Regions from separate parts of the Nostoc sp. CALU 1950 genome, predicted to be linked through region 3. Evidence: predicted binding sites of a transcription regulator. Region 3 holds the regulator's gene; each other region holds the start of a gene.

Region 1 (8,491 bases), on a different contig from region 3:
AGGCAGAGGAGAATTTATATCTTTCTTCCCCTCTGCCCCCCTGCCCCCCTGCTCCCCTGCTCCCTGTAGCCACACCGTACCGGTTGCTTGTACTTTCACAGGAATCTGACCTAGCCAAGCGTTAAAGATAGCAATATCGTGAATAGCTAAGTCCCACAATGCATCAACATCTTGCCGGACAGGCCCTAAATGGGTGCGCGTCGCGTAGCCATAGCGTAAATCTCCTAATTTCCCCGCCTGTACTACAGTTTTTCCTCGCTCAACTGCTGGGTGAAATAAATAAGTATGGTCAACCATGAGTATTAAATGATGCTGCTCTGCTAGATGGCAAAGTTCTCGGCATTCTACTGGGTTGAGAGTTAGAGGTTTTTCTGCCAAAACATGGCATCCCTGTTGGAGAGCATCTTTAATTAAATCATAGTGAGTGGTAGCCGGAGTTGCGATCGCCACTCCTGTCAATCCTGGCACTTTCTTTAAATCTTGCCAATGAGTTGTTAATAATACATTTTCATCTAAATTAAACTGCTGCTTTACCGCCGCTAATCGTTCTGGATGAGGATCTACTACAGCAACTACATTTACTTCGGGATGTGCTAAGAAATTTCGCAGCAGATGCACTCCCCAACGTCCAACTCCGATGACAGCAATTTTAATTTGGTTTGTCATTAGTTATTTGTCACTTGTCATTGGTCATTAGTCATTAGTCAAATAACAAATGACTAGCAACTGATTATCAGTTTATTTGTAATCTTTTGAGTTCAGGGGTTTTCCGGATTAGAGATTGCTAAAAAAGCTACCTTGGCTGCGGCTTGTTCAGCGGTTTTGATTGAGCGTCCCTTACCAACTCCTAGCTTGTTTTCGTGCAGCCACACTTCAGCCACGAAACGTTCATGATTACGGTGCGGTTGACTAACTTCCACAACGCGATACTCTGGTAAAACTTTAAATTGTGCCTGAGTCCATTCTTGGAGAGCAGCTTTGTAATTAAGTCTGGCAGGATCAAGGCGAATTTCTGTTGCTAATTGTAGGAAGTGGGGATCTAGCCAAGAGCGGATCAGTTCTAGATTTTGAGTACTTAAGTAAAGCGCACCCAGAACTGCTTCAAAAGCGTCTGCTAGTCGTGACTCTAGACCAACTTTATCAGCGGTAGCACTGCCAGCAACGAGTAAGTATAACTCCAAACCATAAGTTCTGGCCAATTGGGCGAGGATGCGATCGCTCACCAATACCGAACGAATTGCCGCAAAATCCCCTACGGGACAATCAGGATAATTTTCCCATAACACAACAGCCGACACCAGGCGCACCACTGCATCGCCAACAAACTCCAGCTGTTCATAATTTGCCGAATCAGAAACAGTGGGATGAGTTAGCGCTAAATCTAGCAGTTCCCACTTTATAGGTGCTTCTAGCGACAAACCTAATTTTTGGACTAAACTTTCAAGTTGCCGTTGACGGCGTGGATAGGGAAGGGACATTACATAACAAGGGGAAGGGGGCAGGGGGAGCAGGGGGCAGGGGAGGCAGGGGAGGCAGGGGAGGCAGGGGAAAAATACAAACTTCTAACTCTTGTACAGACGCGATTCATCGCGTCTCTTCTAACTCAGCACTAAAAAAAAGGGGGAGAGAGCAGTACATAAGCCGGGTTCTGTTCTCTTGCGAGGGCAGTTATCTATCTGGGACGCCTGTTACCAGACGCCTCTAGCGGCTCTCATTGAGCGGAACTGGTAAAAGACCAACCATAGTTCCTATCGCCTTGCTCCCAACCGGGGTTTACCGAGCCAGCACCTCTCGATACTGCTGGTGCGCTCTTACCGCACCTTTGCACCCTTACCAAAGATTGGAGAGTGGGGAGTGGTGAGTGGGGAGTGGGGTTTTTCTTTCCCTATTCCCTATTCCCTATTCCCTATTCCCTATTCTTGGCGGTATCTTTCTGTGGCACTATCCTCACGATCGCTCGCACTGGACGTTATCCAGCAAGTTTGGTCTTTCGGGAGTCCGGACTTTCCTCAAACCAGTGACTATGACTGATCTGCAACCGCCTGCGTCTACTCTCTCCTTAGATCCAGTGTAATCTTGGATGGCATAGTCTGTCTGGTTGATATTACTTTTTTTTATTCCAAGGTAGAGCGTAAGTCCAAGGTAGTTTCCTGACTGTGAAAGGACAATTGATAATACTAATGGGAGGAAAATCACGACCTGGGGCTAGACCTAAACGTACCTCAGATATCCTTAGTACTAGTTGCAGGGAAAAGTCCAACTCCTTTCTTCTATTGATAAAGTCGTTGTACAACTTTTTTTGCCCTTTTTGCAGCCCGTTAATATCAATTAGTGGTTTTTTGGCTGAATAGGTTCCAGCTTCTTTGTCGCGCTCGAAGACATCTTCTGCTGTCACCGTTTCAGAAAGTGTTTTTTTGGGAGCAATCAGGCTAGGACTTTGGGGTACTGCTAAGTCGCGGGTTAAGTCTGGTGATTTCCGAATCACACGCCGCGATTGTTTGCTATGTTCAACTACTAAAGAACTATTGTCCCAGTCAACGTATACGGCAACATTCTCAGATTTATTTTCTATGCTGATTCCTAAATCTTTCAAATCTTCAATTGCGTATGAGGGTTTAAGTTTAAAGGAAATTCCAATTTTGTCGTCGAGATTTTGTTCTTTGAGTTGCTCATCAACGATTCCTTTTTTAAACTCAAATTTAACTTGGTCATCAATGGATTCAACCATGCGGTTAAAAACGTATGAGACACCAATAATATAAATCGTCAAAACTACTAAATTCTGGTCGCTACTCCTCATAACTCAGAATCTTAACTCCCGGTGCTAATGAATGTATATTCGACTCCTTGCTCATCTCAAATCTTTAATTGCGCTTGATTGCTACAGAATTTTGCAGCCAGCCGCGTCGCCAAAAAAAGAATAGCAAACTAAGTGCGATCGCTACCATAACTGCCAAGCAAATTGGGTAGCCCCAATACCAATTCAATTCAGGCATATTATATGGCGATTTTTCAGTATTGAAATTCATACCATATATTCCGGCCACAAAAGTTAGAGGAATAAAGATTGTTGAAACTATCGTTAGCACCTTCATTATTTCATTCATTTTATTACTCACTGCCGAAAGGTACACATCCATTAATCCAGATGATAGTTCTCGATACGTTTCTACCATATCCATCACTTGCACTGTATGGTCATAACAATCTCGCAGATAGATTCGTACTTCTTCGCCAATTAGTTCACTACCATCTCGAATTAAGGAATTAATTGCATCTCGTTGGGGCCAGATAGCACGACGTAGTTGCAGTAATTCTCGCCTAATTTGATAAATATTTTGTAGTGTTTGTGGGGTTGGTTTGACTATTACCTCCTCTTCTAACTCTTCGATTCGCTCTCCATAAAGCTCCAGCACTGGGAAAAAGCCATCAATAATCGCATCTAACAGAGCGTAAGCTAAATAATCCGCTCCTTGTTTACGGATGATACCTTTATTTTTTTCAATTCGCGATCGCACTGCTTCAAAGCAATCATGTTCTGGTTCTTCTTGTACTGTCAACAAATAATTTTTCCCTAATATTAAACTCACTTGCTCACTATAAAAACCACATGTTTTCTCCTTTGGTACTACCATGCGGGCAATGAATAGCAATTGGTCTTCATAATCCTCGGTTTTGGGACGCTCTGGTACATTGACTACATCTTCTAAAACTAGAGGATGTAACTCAAAGACGTTACCCAATCGTTGTAATATGTCTTGACTACCTAAACCTTGTACGTCTACCCAAGAAATCGATTCTGCATCAAGATAGGGGAGACACTCCTCTGGAGTTGCTATTTGTTCACGGATGAAATTGGTTTGATTATAGTCAATTAAGAAAATTATCGGTAGCGGAGCATCTGCATCAATAATTATGGTTCCTGGTAAAGTTCCTGGTTGGTGATAGAATTCATCTTCGTATAGCTTGGTTACTATTTTGGGAAGGCGACGCAGTTTTCGTGCCATAAAATATTACCTAATAGTGATTAGTCATTTGTCATTTGTCATTTGTCATTTGTCATTTGTCATTTGTAAATAACAAAGTACATAAGGATAACTTACACGTAATCTTACAAAAATCAATATAAAGACTGTAATTTATAAATTACGCAATTATTTAGGTTGATAATTTAGTCATCAGTCAGATTTAAATCTGACAAATTACGAATTACGAATTACGAATTGGTATAACATATCGCCTCTGAATCAGCAATGCTACAAAAAACAGTTTGCCTGGGTAAGACAAACTGTTTAAAAAATATTTATCTGGGTGAGCAGAAGTTAGAACATACCCATGCCGCCCATGCCGCCCATGCCACCCATACCGCCCATGCCGCCCATACCGCCCATGTCAGGGGCAGGAGCAGCGGATTTCTTCTCTGGCTTTTCAACAACGATCGCTTCGGTGGTTAAGACCAAACCAGCAATTGAACCAGCATTTTGCAAAGCTGAACGCACGACTTTTGCAGGGTCGATAATACCAGCAGCAATCAAGTCTTCAAATTCGCCAGTAGCAGCGTTGTAGCCAATGTTGAATTCGCTATCCCGAACTTTCGAGACGATTACAGAACCTTCAGCACCGGCGTTGTCTGCTATTTGGCGCAAGGGGGCTTCTAGCGCTCGTTGTACAATATCAGCCCCAATTCTTTCTTCGTCATTTTGTAAGGTCTTTTTAATCGCTTCTACCGTCTTAGCTAAGTGAATTAGGGTCGTCCCACCACCAGGAACAATACCTTCTTCCACAGCAGCTTTAGTAGCGTTCAGTGCGTCTTCAATCCGCAGTTTGCGGTCTTTGAGTTCGGTTTCGGTTGCCGCACCCACTTTAATCACTGCCACGCCGCCAGCAAGCTTGGCGATGCGTTCTTGGAGTTTTTCTTGATCGTATTCAGAATCGGTTTCTTCCAACTGTCTACGAATTTGACCAATCCGCTTTTGTACTTCTGGCTTGGTGACACTGCCAGCTACAATGGTGGTGCTTTCTTTATCAATGGTAATTTTGCGGGCAGTTCCCAGCGCTTCTAAAGCAGCAGTATCTAGGCTCAAGCCGATTTCTTCAGAAATCAACTGTCCATCGGTGAGAATGGCAATATCTTCTAACAAAGCTTTGCGGCGATCGCCAAACCCAGGTGCTTTAATGGCAGCCACGGCTAGTACACCCCGCGCTTTGTTCACTACCAGAGTTGCCAAAGCATCACCTTCGACATCTTCTGCAATGATTAGCAAGGGCTGACCAGAACGGGCGACTTTTTCCAAAATTGGCACTAAATCTTGGATGCTGCTGATTTTTTTATCAGTAACCAAGATCCGAGCGTTTTCAAATTCCACAATTTGCCGCTCGTTGTTGGTGACGAAGTAGGGAGAAATGTAACCTCTGTCAATCTGCATCCCTTCAACTACTTCTAGTTCAGTTGTGAGGGATTTAGATTCTTCAACGGTAATGACACCATCTTTGGTGACTTTTTCCATTGCTTGGGCTAACATTTGGCCAACTTCTTCATCGTTACCAGCAGAGACAGTAGCAACTTGAGCGATCGCACTTCCTTCTACTGGCTTGGCTATCTTGGCAATTTCCAGTACCAGTGCCTCAATAGTTTTGTCGATCCCACGTCTTAAGCTAACTGGATTACTACCCGCCGCGACGTTCTTTAAACCTTCCCGAATCAAGGCTTGTGCTAAAACTGTGGCGGTGGTTGTACCATCCCCAGCGACATCTTTAGTTTTTGAGGCTACTTCTTGGATGAGTCTTGCACCAGTATTTTCCAAAGGATCTTCTAATTCAATTTCCTTGGCAACAGTGATACCATCGTTGACAATTTGAGGTGCGCCAAACTTTTTTTCTAAAAGGACATTGCGACCTTTGGGCCCCAATGTGATTTTTACGGCATCGGCAAGGGCGTTAACACCCCTTTCTAAAGCTCGCCGCGATTCCTCGTCAAATGCAATAATTTTTGCCATGTTTCATTTCTCCAGCGCTTCCATTAGACAATTTAGCACTCACAGCGCAAGAGTGCTAATCTCTCAAGCGGCTCAAGTTACAAATGGAAATAAAAAAAATTGATTAATATACAGGTGATGCTCATATTAGATACTGGCAGTAATGCTTGAATTGGGAGATGAATCTAGACAACTCCCTTAAGTCCCTCGGTATTGCCGACCCTAGCGGCACCGGCTGGTTGGCAGTAGTATTTACGTTCCTATTGGCTTGGCTTGTAACTTGGCGTTTAATTCCGACAGTAAGAAAATTTGCCTTGCGGGTAGGTTGGGCTGACCAACCCAACGCACGGCGACTCAATCGAGAACCTTTACCCAATGCAGGGGGGCTAGCTATCTACGCGGGTGTGATCGCCGCGCTGGTATTAGCTAGCCTTTTACGACCGATCGAACTCCAAAACGTATTGGCTCAGGTGCTCACTATTCTGTTGGGGGGTTCGATATTAGTTCTTGTGGGCTTTATCGATGATCAGTTCGGCTTACCGCCCTCTGTTCGATTGTGGGCGCAAATTGTCACGGCACTGTTGCTAGTAGCTAATGGCATCAGTGTTCAAGTGATGTTTGGCACTCCCATCGACTCTCTCTTGTCCATGTCACTGACAGTACTATGGGTAGTAGGGATTACCAACGCCATTAACTTAATGGATGGTATGGATGGCTTGGCGGGGGGAATCAGCTTTATTACCGCCATGAGTTTGTTGGGGGTTGCAGCCCAATTTAACAACCGTGCAGCGGCAATCTTGGTACTCGCAGCCTTGGGAGGTGCTGCACTGGGCTTTTTGCGCCATAATTTCCATCCGTCACGAATTATTATGGGTGATGCCGGAGCATACTTTTTTGGCTATGTGCTGGCAGCAACTAGTATTTTAGGAAAACTGCAACAAAACACAGTTTATGCACTAATTCCTACGGTTTTATTTCTGTTGTTACCAGTGCTAGACACCACTCAAGTATTTGTGCGGCGGCTACTAGCAGGAAATAACCCTCTCAGTACTCCTGGCAAAGACCATTTGCACCACCGCTTACTCGCTTGGGGACTTTCCCAGCGCAATGCTGCGTTCACGCTTTGGTCAATTACCTTAGTTTTCAACTTGCTGGCGATGAGAATACAAGGCATGAGTTTGGCTGTGATACTGACTACCGCCAGTAGCATTATCCTTCTTTTGGGCTTTACTGTCTGGCAAAGGATACGCCAACAGCCTTAGTTGCTTGTAGGGTGGGCATTAGAATGCTAGCCCTACTATGGTTTATTCTCTGTATGGAAGCGATGTCTAGGACTGGCTATTTGGTGATGCACAATTGTGTCTTGACTGAATTTTAGATTTTAAATTTTGGATTTTAGATTGAAAATTTAATTGCCGTTAGTCCGCGCAGGGGCATTTTGCTTGTGTCGTTGCGACTGAAGTCGCCTGATAAGATTGGTGCGTTATACCGAAGGCTAACGCACCTACGAAAATTACTATTTAGGCCATTACCATGCCGCCATCGACATTAAAAACTTGTCCCGTAACGTAAGCAGCAGCAGGGTCGGCAGCGAGGAAGCGCACCATCCCAGCGACTTCTTCGGGCTGACCGAAACGACCGAGTGGAATGTATTTCAGAATATCTTCGGGGTTGTTGAGATCGCTGGTCATGTCGGTGGTGATGAATCCAGGGGCGACGGCGTTAACGGTGATACCGCGTGTAGCTAGTTCTTTAGCAACGCTTTTGGTGAAACCAATTACACCTGCTTTGGCGGCGCTGTAGTTGGACTGACCTGGGTTGCCCATTTGCCCCGCAACGGAGGTAATGTTGATAATCCGCCCCGATCGCTGCTTCAGCATAATTTTACTGGCGGCGCGTGTACAAAAGAAAACACCAGTTAAATTAAGGTCTATCACAGCTTGCCAATCTTCTGGCTTCAAACGCAAAAGCAGTGTGTCACGAGTAATACCCGCGTTGTTGACCAAAATATCCACACGACTGAACTTTTCCATGACGGCGTTAACTAGTGCGTCTACTTGCTCGATTTTAGAAACGTCTGCTTGGATAGCGATCGCTTGACCTCCGGCTGCTGTAATTTCTGTAACAACCGCCTCAGCCGCAGCACTAGAATTGGCATAATTGACAACTGCGATCGCTCCTTGTGCAGCTAATTCAATTGCGATCGCTCGGCCAATTCCTCGTGATGCACCTGTGATAATTGCGACTTTATCTTGTAATAGTGTCATTTAATGTTCCTCAATCTTAGAAATACCGCGCTAATTATCTTATGGTGATTTCGGGAACATCTGAATATTGTCTGGATAAAATCTAACTCTTGCGGGATGACAATCTTGCTGGCATGATGCAAATTAGATATCTAAATAGATAAAGTTCTACGTCGTTTTTAGCTAGATATATATAACTTAATTTAGACAAATTAACGTTTTACTATAATTAAATATCTTATGAGTTATTTTTTGTTAATGGATGAATAA
Region 2 (8,491 bases), on a different contig from region 3:
AATACCCCACCAATCGAGAATTAAGGCATTAGTAATAACTAAATCTACAGCACCATCGGCGTTAGAAATGGGGGATTGTCCCATTCCATCGCGGATGACTTTACCGCCGCCGAATTTTACTTCGTCGCCGTAGGTGGTGAAATCTTGTTCAACTTCAATAAATAATTCTGTGTCTGCAAGTCGGATGCGATCGCCTACTGTTGGGCCATAAGTTTCGGCGTAGGCGCGGCGATCCATTCTGTAACTCATATAAGATCCTTTTTTTAACGCAAAGGGACGCTGAGGGAAGCGCAGAGGTACGCGGAGGTTTTTAGAGGTTTCCGTTGATTTTGGCGTTGAAGCCGTAGACTTGGCGAGTACCAACTAGGGGGATTAGAGTTATTTCTTTTTCGTCGCCTGGTTCAAAGCGGACTGCGGTTCCTGCGGGGATATCGAGGCGCATTCCTCGCGCTTTTTCCCTGTCGAAATTTAAGGCTGTGTTGACTTCATAAAAGTGATAATGGGAACCGACTTGTATGGGGCGATCGCCTGTATTTGACACTTGCAATTTTATAGTTGGACGACCAACATTTAGTTCAATTTCACCTGCTGGTGTGATAATTTCGCCAGGAATCATATATAAATTAAAAAATTAACGAATTGGATTATGTACTGTCACTAACTTTGTGCCATCAGGAAAAGTTGCTTCTACCTGCACTTCATCCACCATTTCTGGTATCCCTTCCATAACATCATCCCGCGTCAATAGAGTTGTACCATAACTCATTAATTCAGCTACAGTTTGCCCATCTCTTGCACCTTCTAAAATGGCAGCAGAAATATAAGCGATCGCTTCGGGATAATTCAGTTTTAAACCCCTTCCTTTACGTCTTTCTGCTAATAAAGCAGCTGTGAAAATTAATAGCTTATCTTTTTCCTGCGGCGTAAGTTGCATTCGTACTTCCTCCCCTGTGGTTCATTCAAATCTGCCACACTCTTGGTATACAATTACCACGATTCAAAAAAGAAACTCGCAGCATCTGCCAAACATCAATAAACCACTTTCTCACCTCAGATGTAGAAGCACCGCGATATCGACACAATAATCCATGTTGTAATCGGCTAACACCCACTTCTCCTTCCCCATGCCATAAATTTCGCGTTTTTTCGACAATTTCTGCTGAAACTGCACCACCAACCCAAACTAGACTACCTACGATTGGTTTTCCAGCCAAGCCGTGGGGACTGTGAAAAATGTCTTCGCTACCGGGTAAGTATTGCCGATCAATCCACAAAGGAACATCTTGTTGCCAAATTTCCGTGTGCGATCGCCATTCCCCTTGCAAGAATTTTTCTCCTCTAGCACTGCGACCAAATCGGGTAATTTCCCAGCCTAACCAACTGGCCCCGGTTGCTAATTCTACCCGTAAATCTTGCCGATAAATCGCGTCGTTAAATAAAATTGTCTCTTGCGGCAACCACTCCAAACAAGCGCCAGCATCAACTTGCATTTGGATGGTTTGTCTAGCTTGTAAGCCATTGTTGCGGTATATCTTGCTTGCAGCCGCCGTGGTGATTAAGGCTTGGGCTTGAGGTTGGAGGTGGATGCTAGAGGATAAGCGATCACCTCCCACCATTCCCCCAGCCGTGTGTAAAATTACGCTATGACAAACTTTTTCCCCTTCTGGATAGAATGGCCGTTGTACCTTCAGAGGCGCTTGTTGGTGATTGTAAATTAATTGAGTTTTACCCTGGCGATCGGCATAGACTAAATTAAGTTTGCCATGCCAACCTTCTGCTATTTGCGGATTACAGGTCATTTATAAATTCAAGATTCAAGTTCACATACCTTATATTTCTTTAATATATTCTCTGCTACTTTCACTGCAATTTATCATGATTTTTCGCCAAGATTACATAATCATCTAATGTATAGCATGACTGATGCTTCTGACCAAAATACTGTTGGAGTATTGGACTCATATATAGTTGTTTTGGTAATTTTTCTCGAGCGAATTTACCAAATTCAGCACCGGATAAAGATGTTCTTGAACCTGTTGAGGTTAGATATTTATACCAGACCAACTCTAATCCAAGTTCTGCCAGAAATTTATCCACTACATTTTTTTCTTGTTCTTGGTTTTCAATTTGGTAAGCATCGTAAATTTTGAATAATTTCTTATCTTGTACAATTAGTAAAATATAGCCGGAAATTTTTAAGCTAGTGGCAAATATTTGCTTGTAAGTATTATGAGCTTCAACCCTCTTGGCTTTATCTATAAAGAAGCAGTGGGAAATTACGATAAAGTCGAAAAAGTCTTTGGGTAGATTATTCGATTGAGTTTTCCAATTAAAAATATCAGTAGTAACAAAGCGAAAATAAGCATTCACCGTGGTTAAACGTGACTCTATATATCGTCGCCAGAACTGAAGTCCACGAAACTGGAAGGCATCTTGTTTTTCTAAAGAGTAGTAAGATATATGCATTTGTGGGATATGAAAGAAACCGCTACTACTTTGGAGAAATAAAGCTAAACCATAAGCAACTGTTCCTGGGCCTGCTGCAATATCAAGGATATTAACCTTACTTGGTAGTAAACCATCCTGGTAAATGAGAAACCAAGCTAAATATATACAATATACATTTTCTAAAAAATACTTCATAAAGTAGACATGAGGAGTTAGACTAAAACGATAGTCCGGGTCTTGTCCAATTTTTAAGTTATTAATATCTTCAAGAGCATCTTCTAGCTTAACAAATAACTGTTTGTCAGGAATCTTACTAAATTCTTCTTTAAGATATTCAACTAAACTTGATTCAAAGTCATCAAATATACGTTCATCAATACCAGTAGATTGCAGTTTATATTCATCGTGCTGTATTAAATTAAAAACTTTATAGATATATTTAACAAATTCCTCATCTGGGATTAATATGAGATCATCTTTTTGCTGGGATGCTTCTGTTATTTGTTTACTTAAAGTTTCTGTTTGTCGTTTGTATTCTTGGGAATAACGTTCAAGTTGAAGTTTATCCGTAAATAGTTTTTCTAACCATGAGAATCTTGCACCTGACTTTTGAATCTCTTGCAATAGTTGGACTGCACGTCGGATATCGCCACGTTTTAAAGATGATTTAAACTGCTGACTTCGCCACCAATTTACGATAGGATTATTCATAACCAAATCCCTCTTTACCTTCCATAATTTCTACACCTGGAAGTTGAGAAACTAACTTTTCCTTAAATTTCATATAGCTTAATTTCTCATCTTCATACCACCAAGAGTATTTTTGCTTAATTTCTTCAGCTTCTTGGCGAGTTGATGCTATGAGAGAACGAGTCTGACTAGCATGAAAAGCTTGAATTACAATCCTATCGGCGATGGCTAGTTTTTCAATAAAAGCAGCTTCATCAGTTGCTAAAGTAGGAAGTAAAGGAGTAATAGTGATAGAAATTTTAGGAAGAAAACCTTTGTAATAATCAATACTTTTTTTTATTTTAGTGATAGCATTTAGTCTAGCTTTAATACTGGGCGATCGCGGTTCAAAATCCTTTCTCACTAATTCGCTTCCTGTAGGAATGCTCATATTAATTCGCAATCGCTTAAATCGTTGTAAATAATCAATATCTCTAGTAATAATTGGGCTACGAGTTTGAATCACCAAAGTTGGAGTTGGATAACCATCATCCCTCACATCAAGCATTACATTTAACAACCGATGAGTCAGTTGATGTTTAGACTCAAGTGGTTGATAAGGATCAGTAACGCTACTCATGTATATTCTAGGAGGAATATAGGGATTTTTTGCATACCATTTTTTTAATTCTTTCGCTAAAACTTCAGCAGCATTTTCCTTAATAATCACCCATTTACCCCAATCTTCGCGCATTTTAGCATTAGGGCTAAATGCAGCAGCATAGCAATAACTACAACCGTATTGACATCCCCTGTAAGGATTTAGAGTAAAATCATAATCACCAATAAATCCGGTAGCTTTTGTTAAGAGAGATTTCGCATTTTGTACATAAACATTAACATCTCCAAACTTTTCTTTGACTAACTTGGTAGGAATGCATTCGCAATAACCTTCATATTTTGATTGTGCCATGTGAATCCTGATATTTCTTGAGAGTGAATTAACGCACCCTACTTCTTATGATTACCATTTTTATTTTTAAATAACTTCTCCAAGATGTACGCTAGTGCGATAGGCCATATAGACAAAACCACTCTCATCACAAAAGCGCTGATATAATTCTTGAAAATTATCAATAAGCTGTTCGTATGCCAAGCCTTTACGCGGAAGGTAAGAAACACTCATTGCTCGTGATGTAGCGCGTAAGTTATTAGAAACACAGTACTGTTCAGCAGATAAATTCCGAACCTGCTCAACTAATGATCCATCAATATCACTAAAACGCCGTTTAAGCTGACGAATAATCAATTTAAACGCTTCTTTTTGAACGATATCTTGATAAATTACAGATTCTTTCATAGTATACTTCTGCAAAAATTTTAGTCCTTCTCCTGCTGCTCTAACCAAGTTACCAAATCAGCAACTTCCGAAAAATCCAACAATGCCTCTCCCAAATTTTCTAACTGTTCAGCAGATAAATTCCGAACCTGCTCAACTAATGATCCATCAATATCACCAAAACGCCGTTTAAGTAGACGACTAATCAATTTAAACGCTTCCTTTTGAACGATATCTTGATAAATTACAGACTCTTTCATAATATCCTCCCGCAAAAATTGCCGAACCAAATCCTTTTCAAACTACCCCAAGCAACCAACGCACAAAATCAGTCGGGTACTGTTCTGACTTTTCACGGTACTCTTCCTCTTCTTTTGACACAAAAAAACAGCCGCCTCCACAAGGGAAGCAGCTATTTTTAAACTTATGTAACTACAAAGTATTAGTAATCGAAGTCGCCGCCGCCAGCACCAGCGCCAGCAGGGGCGCCATCCTTAGGCTCAGGCTTGTCAACTATAATACATTCGGTTGTCAACACCATACCAGCGATGGAAGCAGCGTTTTGCAGAGCAGAACGAGTCACTTTCGCAGGGTCAACAATACCAGCCTCTAACAAATCGACGAATTCGTTTGTTGCAGCGTTGTAGCCAACGTTGAATTCTTTCTCTTTCACGCGTTCAGCGATCACAGCACCATTCTGACCGGCGTTTTCAGCAATCCGCTTCAGAGGTGCAGGTAAGGCGCGAACGACAATCAACGCACCAATCAACTCTTCATCTTTAAGATTGCTCTTTGCCCAAACTTCCAATTCAGGAGCAAGGTGAGCCAGAGTTGTACCACCGCCAGGAACAATACCTTCTTCCACAGCAGCTTTGGTAGCGTTGATAGCGTCTTCTAGGCGCAACTTCTTGTCTTTCATTTCGGTTTCGGTTGCTGCACCAACTTTCACTACAGCAACACCACCAGAGAGTTTAGCAAGACGCTCTTGTAATTTCTCTTTGTCGTAAGAAGATTCGGTTTCATCGATTTGACGACGAATCTGTTCTACACGAGCCTTAACAGCAGCTTCGTTACCTTCGGCAACAATTGTGGTGCTGTCCTTGGTGATGGTGATCCGGCGAGCTTTACCCAGGCTATCCAGCTTGGTGTTATCTAGCTTCAGACCAGCATCTTCGGTGATTAGTTGACCACCAGTTAAAACAGCAATGTCTTCTAGTAGTGCTTTGCGGCGATCGCCAAAGCCAGGAGCCTTAACAGCAGCCACGTTGAGTACACCGCGCAAACGGTTTACAACCAAGGTTGCCAAAGCTTCTTTTTCAATATCTTCGGCGATAATCACCAAAGGACGACCAGCACGAGCTACTTGCTCTAACACTGGTACAAGGTCTTGTACCAAAGCGATTTTCTTATCGGTCAGCAGTATGAAAGGCTCATCAAAAACCGCTTCCATCCGCTCAGGGTCGGTAGCGAAATATGGAGAGATGTAGCCTTTATCAAAGCGCATCCCTTCAGTGATTTCCAACTCGGTGAACATAGATTTCCCTTCTTCTAGGGAAATTACGCCTTCCTTACCCACCTTGTCCATTGCTTGGGCAATCATCTGACCGACTTCTTCGTCATTACCAGCCGAGATCGCACCAACTTGGGCAATGGCTTTGGAATCTTCCACTGGACGGGCGTGTTCTTTGATTTTGTCTACCAAAAAGGCAGTAGCTTTATCAATACCACGCTTCAGGGAAATTGCGTTAGCACCAGCTGCAACGTTCCGCAAGCCTTCTTTGACGATCGCATGAGCTAAAACGGTAGCAGTGGTAGTACCATCGCCCGCAGCATCATTGGTCTTAGAAGCAGCTTGACGAATCAGAGCTACACCAGTGTTTTCAATATGGTCTTCTAATTCGATTTCTTTGGCGATCGTTACACCGTCATTGACGATTTGCGGTGCGCCAAATTTCTTTTCTAGAACTACGTTACGACCTTTGGGGCCAAGGGTAACAGCTACAGCCTCAGCCAGGATGTCAATGCCTCGTTCCAAGGCGCGACGGGCGTTTTCGTTGTAGATAATGCGCTTTGCCATAATTTCTTCTTAGTTGTCCTTTGTCTTTTGTTTTTCGTCATTTGTCATTTGTCCTTTGTCATTGGCTAATGACTAATGACCAATGACTAATGACGACTAAATAACAACTGCTAAAATATCTTTTTCAGAAAGCAGTACATATTCTTCAGTGCCGAGCTTGATGTCAGTGCCGGCGTACTTAGAGTACAGCACCTTATCGCCGACTTTAATTTCCAATTCCTGACGGTTTCCATCGTCATTACGCTTGCCAGGGCCAAGGGCCACTACTTCCCCTACTTGGGGCTTTTCCTTGGCGGTATCGGGCAAATACAGACCACCTGCGGTCTTTTCCTCAGAGGCGCTCACTTTTACGAAAACGCGATCGCCTAAAGGTTTAACTGTAGAAACGCTTAGAGATAAAGCAGCCATAATTTATTTTCTCCAGAGTTTAGCACTCTCAACTCCTGAGTGCTAATTTACCGAAAAGTGGCGTCCAATGGCAAGAATGCCTTGAGTACGGGTTCCCGAACTAGAGAGTCATAGATATACTTAAGTATAAATGCTTAATTATTTCTACCTTTCAGGTTTTGTTCTGTAAGTTACGAAGAGAGTAGGGAGTAGGGAGTTAGGAGTAGGGAGTTAAGAGTTATGAGAATTCTTCCCCATTCCCCACTCCCCATTCCCTGTTCACCACTCCCCAGTCAACTTTATTTGCAAAGCTTGCAAATTGTTATAGAACTGTAATCAGGGAGCCGCTCAATAAGTAACAATACAGTGACAGTGATCCAGTCCAGCCATCAAATCCCCAAAACTACTAAGTCTCTGGAACATAAGACCCTGAGTAATTATGTAGAAAGTTTAGGACTTGCAAAAATTCAGCAGCACATTTTTATTTGCACTGACCAGACAATTGCTGCTCAAAACGAGCTAGTCTGGAATTCTGGGATTACTTAAAAAAGCGACTTAAAGAGTTAAAACTTGATGAGCCGCAAGAAAGTATCCCATTTGTGTCTATAAAACTAAAGCCAGCTGCTTGCGTGTTTCTTGTTCTAGACCCATAATGGTGGTTTACCATGATGGTGTCTGGTATCGCCAAGCAAACCTGGAAGTTACCCTGCGGATCATCCGAGAACACTAAATAGGCAATAAGGTGGTAGAAAAGTACGCGTTTTCAAACCATCCTTTGCCAGAAACTTCCCTAGTTTCTTGTGAACACCTCATAGAGGCTTAACAACCAAAAGATATGGTATAGCAGTAAGCTTTAAGAAAGTGCGGGTTGGTTTTGAGGTAGGGTCATCTTTAAGCCAATACTTACTTGTGAGTCCGAAAGATTATTATTTAATCAGTGTTTTTTACCCCGCCCCTTTCAAAGCGATATATAATAGCGCATTATAGATACTACTGCTATACGTATCCTTGCTGGACTTTTGCTATCTAGCTACTAGTCTATTGAAAGTGCTCGGCATTTTTGAGACTTCGAGACAGCAAAGGCAAGTTAAGTAGGAAAAAGGACAACATCTCGAATAACCCACATAGAGGATAAATATTCAAGACTTTGATGGACCGAAGCGCGACAAGTGCCACTGCTATGAAAGAGCCCAGCATGAAAGATCACAAACGACTTCTATTGATTGATGATGACCCTAACCTCATCTTGCTGGTGAAGGATTACTTGGAATTCCGGGGATATGAAGTTATCACCGCTGAAAATGGACGTGAAGCTCTGGAAATTTTAGAGCAAGATGTTCCAGACATGATCATCTGCGATGTGATGATGCCGGAAATGGACGGATATACTTTTGTGGAACAAGTCCGGCAAAACGAACGCACCAGCTGGATTCCGGTTCTTTTCCTTTCAGCTAAGGGACAAAGTGCAGACCGAGTTAAGGGTCTGAATAAAGGTGCTGATGTTTATATGGTCAAGCCCTTTGAGCCAGAAGAACTCGTAGCGCAAGTTGAATCCTCGCTGAAACAAACTA
Region 3 (8,491 bases):
CGTGCATTGCAGAGAACAAGCTTCCGCCGAATACACCAGCTACACCTAATTGGTGGAAGGGGTGCATCAAGATGTTGTGTTCTGCTTGGAACACAATCATGAAGTTGAATGTTCCTGAGATACCCAAAGGCATACCATCAGAGAAGGAACCTTGTCCGATTGGGTATACCAAGAAGACTGCGGTTGCTGCTGCTACTGGAGCAGAGTATGCGATCGCAATCCAAGGACGCATTCCTAAGCGGTAGGATAGTTCCCATTCACGACCCATGTAGCAGAATACGCCAATCAGGAAGTGGAAAACTACCAATTGGTAAGGACCGCCGTTGTACAACCACTCATCTAAGGAAGCTGCTTCCCAAATTGGGTAGAAGTGCAAACCAATTGCGTTGGAGGAAGGTACTACTGCACCGGAGATGATGTTGTTTCCGTAGATCAAGGAACCTGCTACTGGTTCACGGATACCATCGATGTCTACTGGAGGAGCGGCGATGAAAGCGATTACGAAGCAAGCGGTAGCTGCTAGCAAGGTTGGAATCATTACTACGCCGAACCAACCGATGTAAATCCGGTTGTTGGTGCTGGTGATCCATTCGCAGAATCGATCCCATACGTTGGCGCTTTCGCGACGTTGTAAGGTTGTTGTCATTGTTTTATAAATGCGATTATTTGCAGATGAATTTAGGTAGGTTTGACTACCTGTTACACATCTTAAATAATTTATTGCGTTTTGTAAAGTACTTTCAGAAAGAATTTTCTCTTGGGATTTACGCACCCACAGAAAATCCCCAATTCACTGAAAAAGGGGATTTTGGGTGATACGATTTTGGATTTTAGATTTTGGATTGTGAGAAACGCACTTTATCAATGAAGGCAGGAGGCAGAGGGCAGGAGGCAGAAGGAAAACTGCCCGACGCTCAATAGCGCAGCGTTAGCGACACAGGAGCGTCTGACTTGCTACCGCTGCGCTATCTATTTCCTGCCGGGTTTAAGACCCATTCCAAAATCTCTGATTTGTTATCCTGCAATCAGTGTAGCCTCCCGCCTCCTGCCTTCTTCAATCTTCAATTCGCTACTGGCTGCTGGGATATGGAGTCTATACCCACTTCTTTTAAAGGTGGACGCACACATAAATAAATTAATGGGCCAAATAACGGTATCAACGCTATTAACCAGAAAAACTGGGGATTTTTCCAACCGCGACGCGCCATATCATCCCCCAGTAATGTGGGAAATAATAGGCAAAGTAGACAGAAGTCTAAACTCATCACATTGATGAAGCGATTAGTTTGCCACTGTTGGACAAAATTGCCCCAATCTCCCTCTCTTAAACCATAAGCAACTAAAATAGCTGTCGCTACCGTCAAAACAACCCCAGTCATACGAGAATCTAGCAGTTTGAGTAAGGTATTTTTTTTACCAATAAACTGATTATTTGGTTCCCTAATGGCTAAGTACGGCAACAAAGCAAAAGCACCAACTGCGAACGAAGCGATCGCAAACAGCCAAGCAGGTGTTTTTTGTCCTCTGCCATCAATCAACACTACTGCACTGTAGATGAGAGGCCAAATACCCATGAGGTTGAATAGTGATATTACTAAAGGGTTAACACCTTCCCACTGCACAGTAGAAAGGTTTTTAATTAACTCGAATGTACCGGGTTGCTCAGGAGGCGCGAGGAAAAACGCATAGATAGTGAATCCCAGCCACAGTAAGCTAAAGGAAATTTTTCTAACCATGAAATATTTAAGTACTATTAATTTTGCCGCTATAAATTGGGCTATCTGCTTGCTATGGTATCGTTCATTTGCTATTACACGATACGATATTAAGGATTGAAATAACTGAAAGCTTCAGAGAGATAATCAGCAGCAGATGCTACTACTGCGATCGCACTTTCATAATCTAGGCGTGTTGGCCCCAAAACTCCCACACTTCCTACTGGTATAGAACCTCGGCGATAGTTGGAAGAAATCAAGGTGCAGGTGCGTATCGGTTCTAATGGATTTTCTGCACCTATGCGAACTGTTACCTTTGGTTTAGCACCATCCTCCAGTTCTGGTTCTTCAAATATTAATCGCCACAGTTGGTCTTGTTCTTCTTCCAACAGGTGGATGATGGTTTGTACCTGCTGTAACTGGGAAAATTCTGGTTGGCGTAAAACTTCTGACACACCCCGAATCATAATTTGGGTTGCAGTCGGTGCATGAGTGCGACGACTCAATTCGGCAACTGAGTTTTTCAAGAATTCCCCGTAGCGTTGGAATTCTTGATCTAGTTCACTCCAGTTGAGGTAGGCTAATTCCAACAGACTTCGACCCCGCAAGTGGCTATTCAAAAAATTAGAAACAATCTGCAACTCGCGATCAATCACCTCTGAATCGCGCTGTGTTTCTTCTGGTGTTGAAGCCAAATCCATTAATTTTGAATGTGTCTCGTAACCATCAGTCACGACAATCAGCATGATCCGCCCAGCTTCAATTTGCACTAATTGCAGATGTCGCAATAGTGCTGTAGTGGTTTGCGGCATAGTGATCAAGCTAATACAACCACTCAAGGTTGCTAGAATTTGCGCGGCTCCTTGGAGTAAGGCTTCTAAACTCCGATCTTCCCACTGAAGATGCTTTTGCAACGCCACCTCTACTTCTCGCCCTAAAGTTTCCGTTCGCGTAGCGTCTCGCAGAGAGGGTGTAATTAGCTGGTCAACATAGATGCGATAGCCTGAGTCTGAAGGTACACGTCCAGCAGACGCGTGTGGTTGGTAGAGTAATCCAGACTTTTCTAAAACGCCCATCACATTGCGAATTGTCGCCGAGCTTACACCCAGGTCGTACTCCTCGACCAAAGCCTTTGAACCAACTGGCTCTGCCGTAGCAATGTAGTGACGTACCGTTGCCCAAAGTATATGCTGTTGTCGATTTGTTAACTGGACTTCCATTGTGGTATGTTTTGCTGAAGGCAAATTTTAATCAAACTCTGAAAAATTTGTGAATTTAATCGAAAACAGAGAATATTAATAATTTATTAAGATAGCAAATTATACAGCTATATTATGATAAGTATTTTTAAAGTTAATATACATGCAGCATTTTTTAAGAGTAGGTTTGAGATAGTAGCCCAATTTTTTGGCAAAAGCTGCTAGTTATAATGTACCCTTAATCTGCTTCTTTCTAACCGTATTTTTGCACAAATTTGTATTTGCAAAAGTATTATTAGATACGTAATTTTTCGCAATAGCTCATGCTGAACTGTAATTTGGGCAAATCAAAAAATCTTGTGCAGATGTACTTGATGTCCAAATTGCAAGCTTTCCGGCAAGCATTTAAAGTGATGTATTACTGTTATTAGCATAGCAAAAGCCAGATGGAAGAGTGAGTTCCACCTGAGCAAAAGCTAATATTGGGGAATTGAAGGGTCTACTAATACAGAATAGGCATCAATACCACCCGAAATATTCTGCACATTTGTAAAACCTTGAGCAATCAACCACTGGCACATCTGAGCAGAGCGGATACCGTGGTGGCATAGCACAAGAGTTTCCGCTTGGGGATTGAAGAGGGTAGGTACTTGATCTCCCCATTCGGTAAATTGACTTAAAGGTAGGTTGACAAAGCCTTCAATGCTAGCGATCGCCAATTCTTCTGGTTCACGCACATCTACTAGCTGAATACTTGCATCACTAGAAGAAAGACGTTGCCCCAGTTCTTCTACACTAATTTGGTTCATGGGTTGACTAAAAGAATTCCCTATAAACAGTCCTAATCCTATTTATGGTGACAGAAAATCTCTGCCTTCGCATGAGTATCCATTCTCAAGAGGGTTGATAAATTCTGCTAGGCTTTCTGCTTAAATGGCTGTAAACCGTCTTTTTTAATAGGTTTAATGTGAATAGGCAACGTTCATTTATTGGTTTTATCGTAGCTGGGGCGATCGCACTGCTAGTAATTGTGATCGCTGGCTTTTACTGGTTCTTCGCCAAAAATCCGGCTAACCTCATTGCTTCTACCTCTGGGCCTGGTGCAGCCATATTCGTGTCCAAACTTTCCCCTGCAATGGTTTCATTGCTGACGAATCCTGACCGTTTGCAAGTGTTGGAGCGTGAAGAAGAACTATCTAAACTCAAAACCAGTTTATTCGCCAAAAGTGGCATAGATTACAAGCAAGACATTCAACCCTGGTTAGGGAACGAAATTACATTAGCGATCACCACATTAGATATCGATCGCGATCCAGAAAACGGACAGCAGCTAGGGTATCTGTTAGCACTAGCAACCAAGCAACCGGAGAAAAGCCGCGAGTTTGTCGAGTTGTTGTTTTCTAAACGGGCGTTAGCTGGAGCAAACTTAGCTGTTGAACAATATAAAGGCGTAAAACTGATTTCTGACAATTCTCAACCAGAACAAGATTTGCTTGCTGGTGCTGTTGTTGGCGAAGGCTTTGTATTATTTGCCAACGATCCGAAAGTGCTGCGAGATGCGATCAATAACGTCCAAGCGCCCGATCTGAATTTGACTAGTTCCCTCGAATACCAAAAAGCTAGAAAAGAACTGCCCAAAGGGGGTTTAGCTATAGCTTTCTTGAATCTTCCCATCGTGGCAAAATGGCAAGGGTTAGAGCTACCAGAACAAACATATAACAGCGAAATCATTTCTCTGGTGTTAAACCCCAAAGGATTACTAGCGGAAACCACCTTTTTGACTTCATTGGAAATTTTTCCTCCATCTCCACCGCTATCTAAACCTGTGGGAGCATTGCAGTATATTCCAGCGTCCGCAGGTTTGGCAATTTCCGGCTCGAATTTGAATAATTTAGCTGACAGTGATTTAGCCAAACTCTGGAAACAAGCAACAGCAACTATATATGGTTCTGAAGAAGATGTGGTTGCTCGGTTAGCAAAACCTCTGGTAGATGTTCAAAAACGCTGGGGGATAAACTTACCAGAGGATATTTTTAGCTGGGTACAAGGAGAATATGCCATAGCATTGTTACCTGATAAAGAGCAAATAACCCCCCATTGGATTTTTGTGGTGGAAAAATCCGAGGGTGTGGAACAAGGCGTTGCTCGTTTAGATGCGATCGCCTCATCCAATGGACTCAGTATTAATCCCTTGACTATAGACAAGCAAAAAATCTCCGCTTGGACAGAGTTAACCACGGCTACAAAAAAAACTGATGCCAAAGAAGGAGCATCCTTTAGCATTGAAACAAAAGTGCTGGGATTGCATACAACTTTAGGAAATTACGAAATTTTCACCTCTGACTTAGAAACTATGGATGAAATTCTCACAACTAAGGATAATTCCATAATTGACAATCCTAATTTCAAAGATAGTATTGCTGCAATTCCCTTACCAAACCAAGGCTATATATATCTTGACTGGATAAAGAGCCAGAATTTGTTAGAGCGTCAAGTGCCAATTCTCAAACTAGCGGAAGTTTTAGGGAAACCGTTTTTTGATAATCTGCGATCACTCACAGTCAGTAGTTATGGAACTGACACGCGATCGCTCAAAGGTGGCGTTTTCTTCAAACTCCATAAATAATTCGTTTTTCTAGGGTGTCTGTGATGAGGCGGCCGCCTACATAATATTTGGAGAATGACAAAAAATAGAGTCAAGGTAGGCGTTACTGCCTACCTTGACTCTATCTCCTAGTATTTCCCCTAGCGCCGCTATCTTCCCAAGATTAGAATGCGCTTGCTGTGGGGCGGACAATTACTTCATTGATATCGACATCATCTGGCTGGGACACGGCATACAAGACGGCTCTAGCGATCGCATCTGGAGTCAGTGCGATTTTGCGAAATTCTTTCAAAGCGCCTTTTGCAGAATCATCCGTGATATCAGAGCCGAGTTCAGTCTCAACAACACCAGGGGATATTGTTGTCACGCGGATATTTTTCGATTCCTGACGCAGCCCTTCGGATATGGCCCAAACGGCATATTTTGTCGCGCAATAAACCGCACCGGTGGGCACCACCACATGTGCGCCGATGGAAGCAGTATTGATAAACTGACCGCCGCCTTGCGCTTCCATGATGGGCAAACCCGCAGCAATGCCATTCAAAACGCCGTGGATGTTCACATTAATCATGGTGTCCCACTCCTCAACTTTCAGGGCGTTCATCGGGGAAAGGGGCATAACACCTGCGTTGTTATAGATGACATCAACGCGGCCAAACTTGTCTAGAGCAAAGTGAATGAACTTTTTCATATCCTCACGATTAGCGACATCCACTGCCTTGAATTCTGCTGTGCCGCCTTCCTTGTGGATATCCTCAACAATTTTTTCCAGTTTTTCCGTGCGTCGTGCGCCTAAAACAACTTTTGCACCGTTTTTAGCTAGCAATTTGGCTGTAGCTTCACCAATTCCGCTACTGGCTCCAGTGATGATAACAACTTTGTTTTCTACGTTTGTCTTGTCTTTCGTCATTGCCTTATCCTTTGACTGTTTTATTCGATGTGTTCATAATATGCCTGTAATCAAGAGTTTTAAATGCACAAACCTCGCGTTTTATTGCCTAATTCTCCAAAACAAGATTTTATGAGTAGGCAAAGATGTTCTACAATCATCAAAGAAAAATGATTAAATCACTCAGGAAGCCAGCATGGCGATTGAAATACTGAAGCATGGCGCGGCTGTCAATGAGTGTAAAGAACTGGCAGCATTATTAGAGAGGCACACTGACGGCAAGGGGAACGGTGTCCACAAAACAGATATCAATAAACTGGAATTTATGCGGGAATCTTTTACTTCCACCGCACTACAGTGTGTTTATGAACCTATTCTTGGCATCGTCGTTCAGGGTAAAAAAGAAGCTTTATTGGGTGAGGAAACTTATCGTTATGGCGCGGCTCAATATCTTGTTGTCTCAGTTGATTTACCGCTCAGTGGATTTGTTATCGAGGCCACGCCAGACAAGCCCTATTTAGGATTCAAGCTGAATTTAGATCCACGGCAACTCTGTGACATTATTGCCCAAATTAGACCAGGTACGCCTAAGAAAGAAAACTCTGTCAGAGGCTTGTTTGTAAGTAATGTTGATGCACCGTTGATCGACTGTGCCCTAAGACTGACACGGCTTTTAGATACGCCACAGGATATCCCCATACTGGCGCCGATGATTATCCGCGAAATGTATTATCGCCTTTTAATGGGTGAACAGGGTGAAGCTGTCCGCCAGATTGCTACATCCGGCAGCAATATGCAGCGCATTGCCGAGGTGATAAAACTTATCAAGGCTGATTTTACAAAGCCGATGCGGATTGAGGATCTAGCTGGGCAAGCTAGTATGTCTCCTTCATCTTTCCATCACCATTTTAAGGAAGTAACATCAATGAGTCCGCTTCAATATCAAAAGCAATTAAGACTATTAGAAGCGCGTCGCTTGATGCTTGCCGAAAACTCTGATGCCGCCAATGCTGCCTATCAGGTGGGTTATGAAAGTCCCTCACAGTTCAGCCGTGAATATTCCCGTATGTTCGGTGCGCCGCCAATTAAGGATATTGAACGTTTACGTACAGCTTGAGCGGAGACTGTCCATTTATCGTTCAGATTAAACCACAATATTGGCGTAATAAACTAAACACGCTAGCTGAAGTTGTCTAGTCCAAAAGAGGTAATTACATCTAAATCATTAGTTGCAAAATTGTAGCTGCTATCTAGATCAAGATACAACCTAGCAATTACCTGCCTGCATTAAAAGTCATTAATTGTGGCACATTTTAATGTGGCACACCCAACTGAAATTTCACTGGAATTTTTTCATTAGAATATGTATATATAACTACTAATTTAAAAGCCTGTTGGAGGGCTACTATGAAATACTGTCGCCCCCGACTTCAGTTTTGCGGCGGTTGGCTATTGGCTTTACTTACCGCCATCACAGCTACCCCCGTAATAGCAGAGACAGCGAATTTTGGCACTTTCAATTTATCAACAAACTTTGATCAAGCACAAGGAACATTACAGGGATTTACAGGTGGTTCTTACTCATTGTCTGCCATAAGTAACCGCGATCGCGATCAAAAAGCCTGTATTGGTTTTGCCGATCCAAATCCAGATCATATTATGGTTTTGGAAAAGGACTTTTCCCAGCTAACAATCCAAGTCGATAGCAACAACACCGACACAACTTTACTAATCCAAGGCCCAGATAACACTACAATTCGTTGTGGTGATGACACTGGCAAAAGTAAAGATGCTAGCGTTAGCGATCGCGACTGGAAAAACGGCACATATCGGATTTGGGTAGGTACATTTAATCCTGGAGTCAAGCAAGATTATACTCTGACAGTGGAGCAGCAGTGAAGTAGGGAGTAGGGGATAGGGGATGAGGGGGACAAGGGGACAAGGAGAATAACCATGCCCAATCCCCAATCCCCAACCCCCAATCCCCTATTCCCAATTTTTAGGTGTAACACTTGAGAGGATAAGATGGGAGAGTAGCTTGTTGTGCTTTCCGAGGGTGCTATCTCGTGCTATCTATACTGCG

The links. The regulator HrcA, encoded in region 3, represses chaperone genes, less so after heat shock. The targets are predictions, from matches to a motif close to TTAGCACTCNNGANTCNNGAGTGCTAA.
Region 1: the regulator HrcA is predicted to act here: its motif matches at 6,029-6,055, upstream of groL (chaperonin GroEL).
Region 2: the regulator HrcA is predicted to act here: its motif matches at 6,961-6,987, upstream of groES (co-chaperone GroES).

The regions. Positions count from the first base shown of each region.
Region 1 is NZ_JBDNJQ010000030.1:34,762-43,252, reverse strand. Features, by position in the region: gene ABF638_RS11200 (Gfo/Idh/MocA family protein) at 1-666, opposite strand, end outside; gene rnc (ribonuclease III) at 759-1,478, opposite strand; RNA gene rnpB (RNase P RNA component class A) at 1,622-2,056, opposite strand; gene ABF638_RS11185 (hypothetical protein) at 2,105-2,800, opposite strand; gene corA (magnesium/cobalt transporter CorA) at 2,865-4,007, opposite strand; gene groL (chaperonin GroEL) at 4,323-5,996, opposite strand; gene ABF638_RS11170 (MraY family glycosyltransferase) at 6,155-7,237, shown strand; gene fabG (3-oxoacyl-[acyl-carrier-protein] reductase) at 7,496-8,242, opposite strand.
Region 2 is NZ_JBDNJQ010000005.1:28,318-36,808, reverse strand. Features, by position in the region: gene ureC (urease subunit alpha) at 1-249, opposite strand, end outside; gene ABF638_RS02700 (urease subunit beta) at 311-616, opposite strand; gene ureA (urease subunit gamma) at 632-934, opposite strand; gene ABF638_RS02690 (urease accessory protein UreD) at 960-1,799, opposite strand; gene ABF638_RS02685 (photosystem II assembly protein) at 1,861-3,159, opposite strand; gene ABF638_RS02680 (radical SAM protein) at 3,152-4,090, opposite strand; gene ABF638_RS02675 (DUF4351 domain-containing protein) at 4,157-4,477, opposite strand; partial or broken gene ABF638_RS02670 (DUF4351 domain-containing protein) at 4,498-4,758, opposite strand; gene groL (chaperonin GroEL) at 4,899-6,533, opposite strand; gene groES (co-chaperone GroES) at 6,630-6,941, opposite strand; gene ABF638_RS02655 (response regulator transcription factor) at 8,071-8,491, shown strand, end outside.
Region 3 is NZ_JBDNJQ010000053.1:5,580-14,070, reverse strand. Features, by position in the region: gene psbA (photosystem II q(b) protein) at 1-646, opposite strand, end outside; gene ABF638_RS16125 (DUF2834 domain-containing protein) at 1,062-1,736, opposite strand; gene hrcA (heat-inducible transcriptional repressor HrcA) at 1,826-2,935, opposite strand; gene ABF638_RS16115 (rhodanese-like domain-containing protein) at 3,391-3,723, opposite strand; gene ABF638_RS16110 (DUF3352 domain-containing protein) at 3,882-5,540, shown strand; gene ABF638_RS16105 (SDR family oxidoreductase) at 5,683-6,429, opposite strand; gene ABF638_RS16100 (AraC family transcriptional regulator) at 6,605-7,525, shown strand; gene ABF638_RS16095 (hypothetical protein) at 7,816-8,307, shown strand; gene cysE (serine O-acetyltransferase) at 8,475-8,491, shown strand, end outside.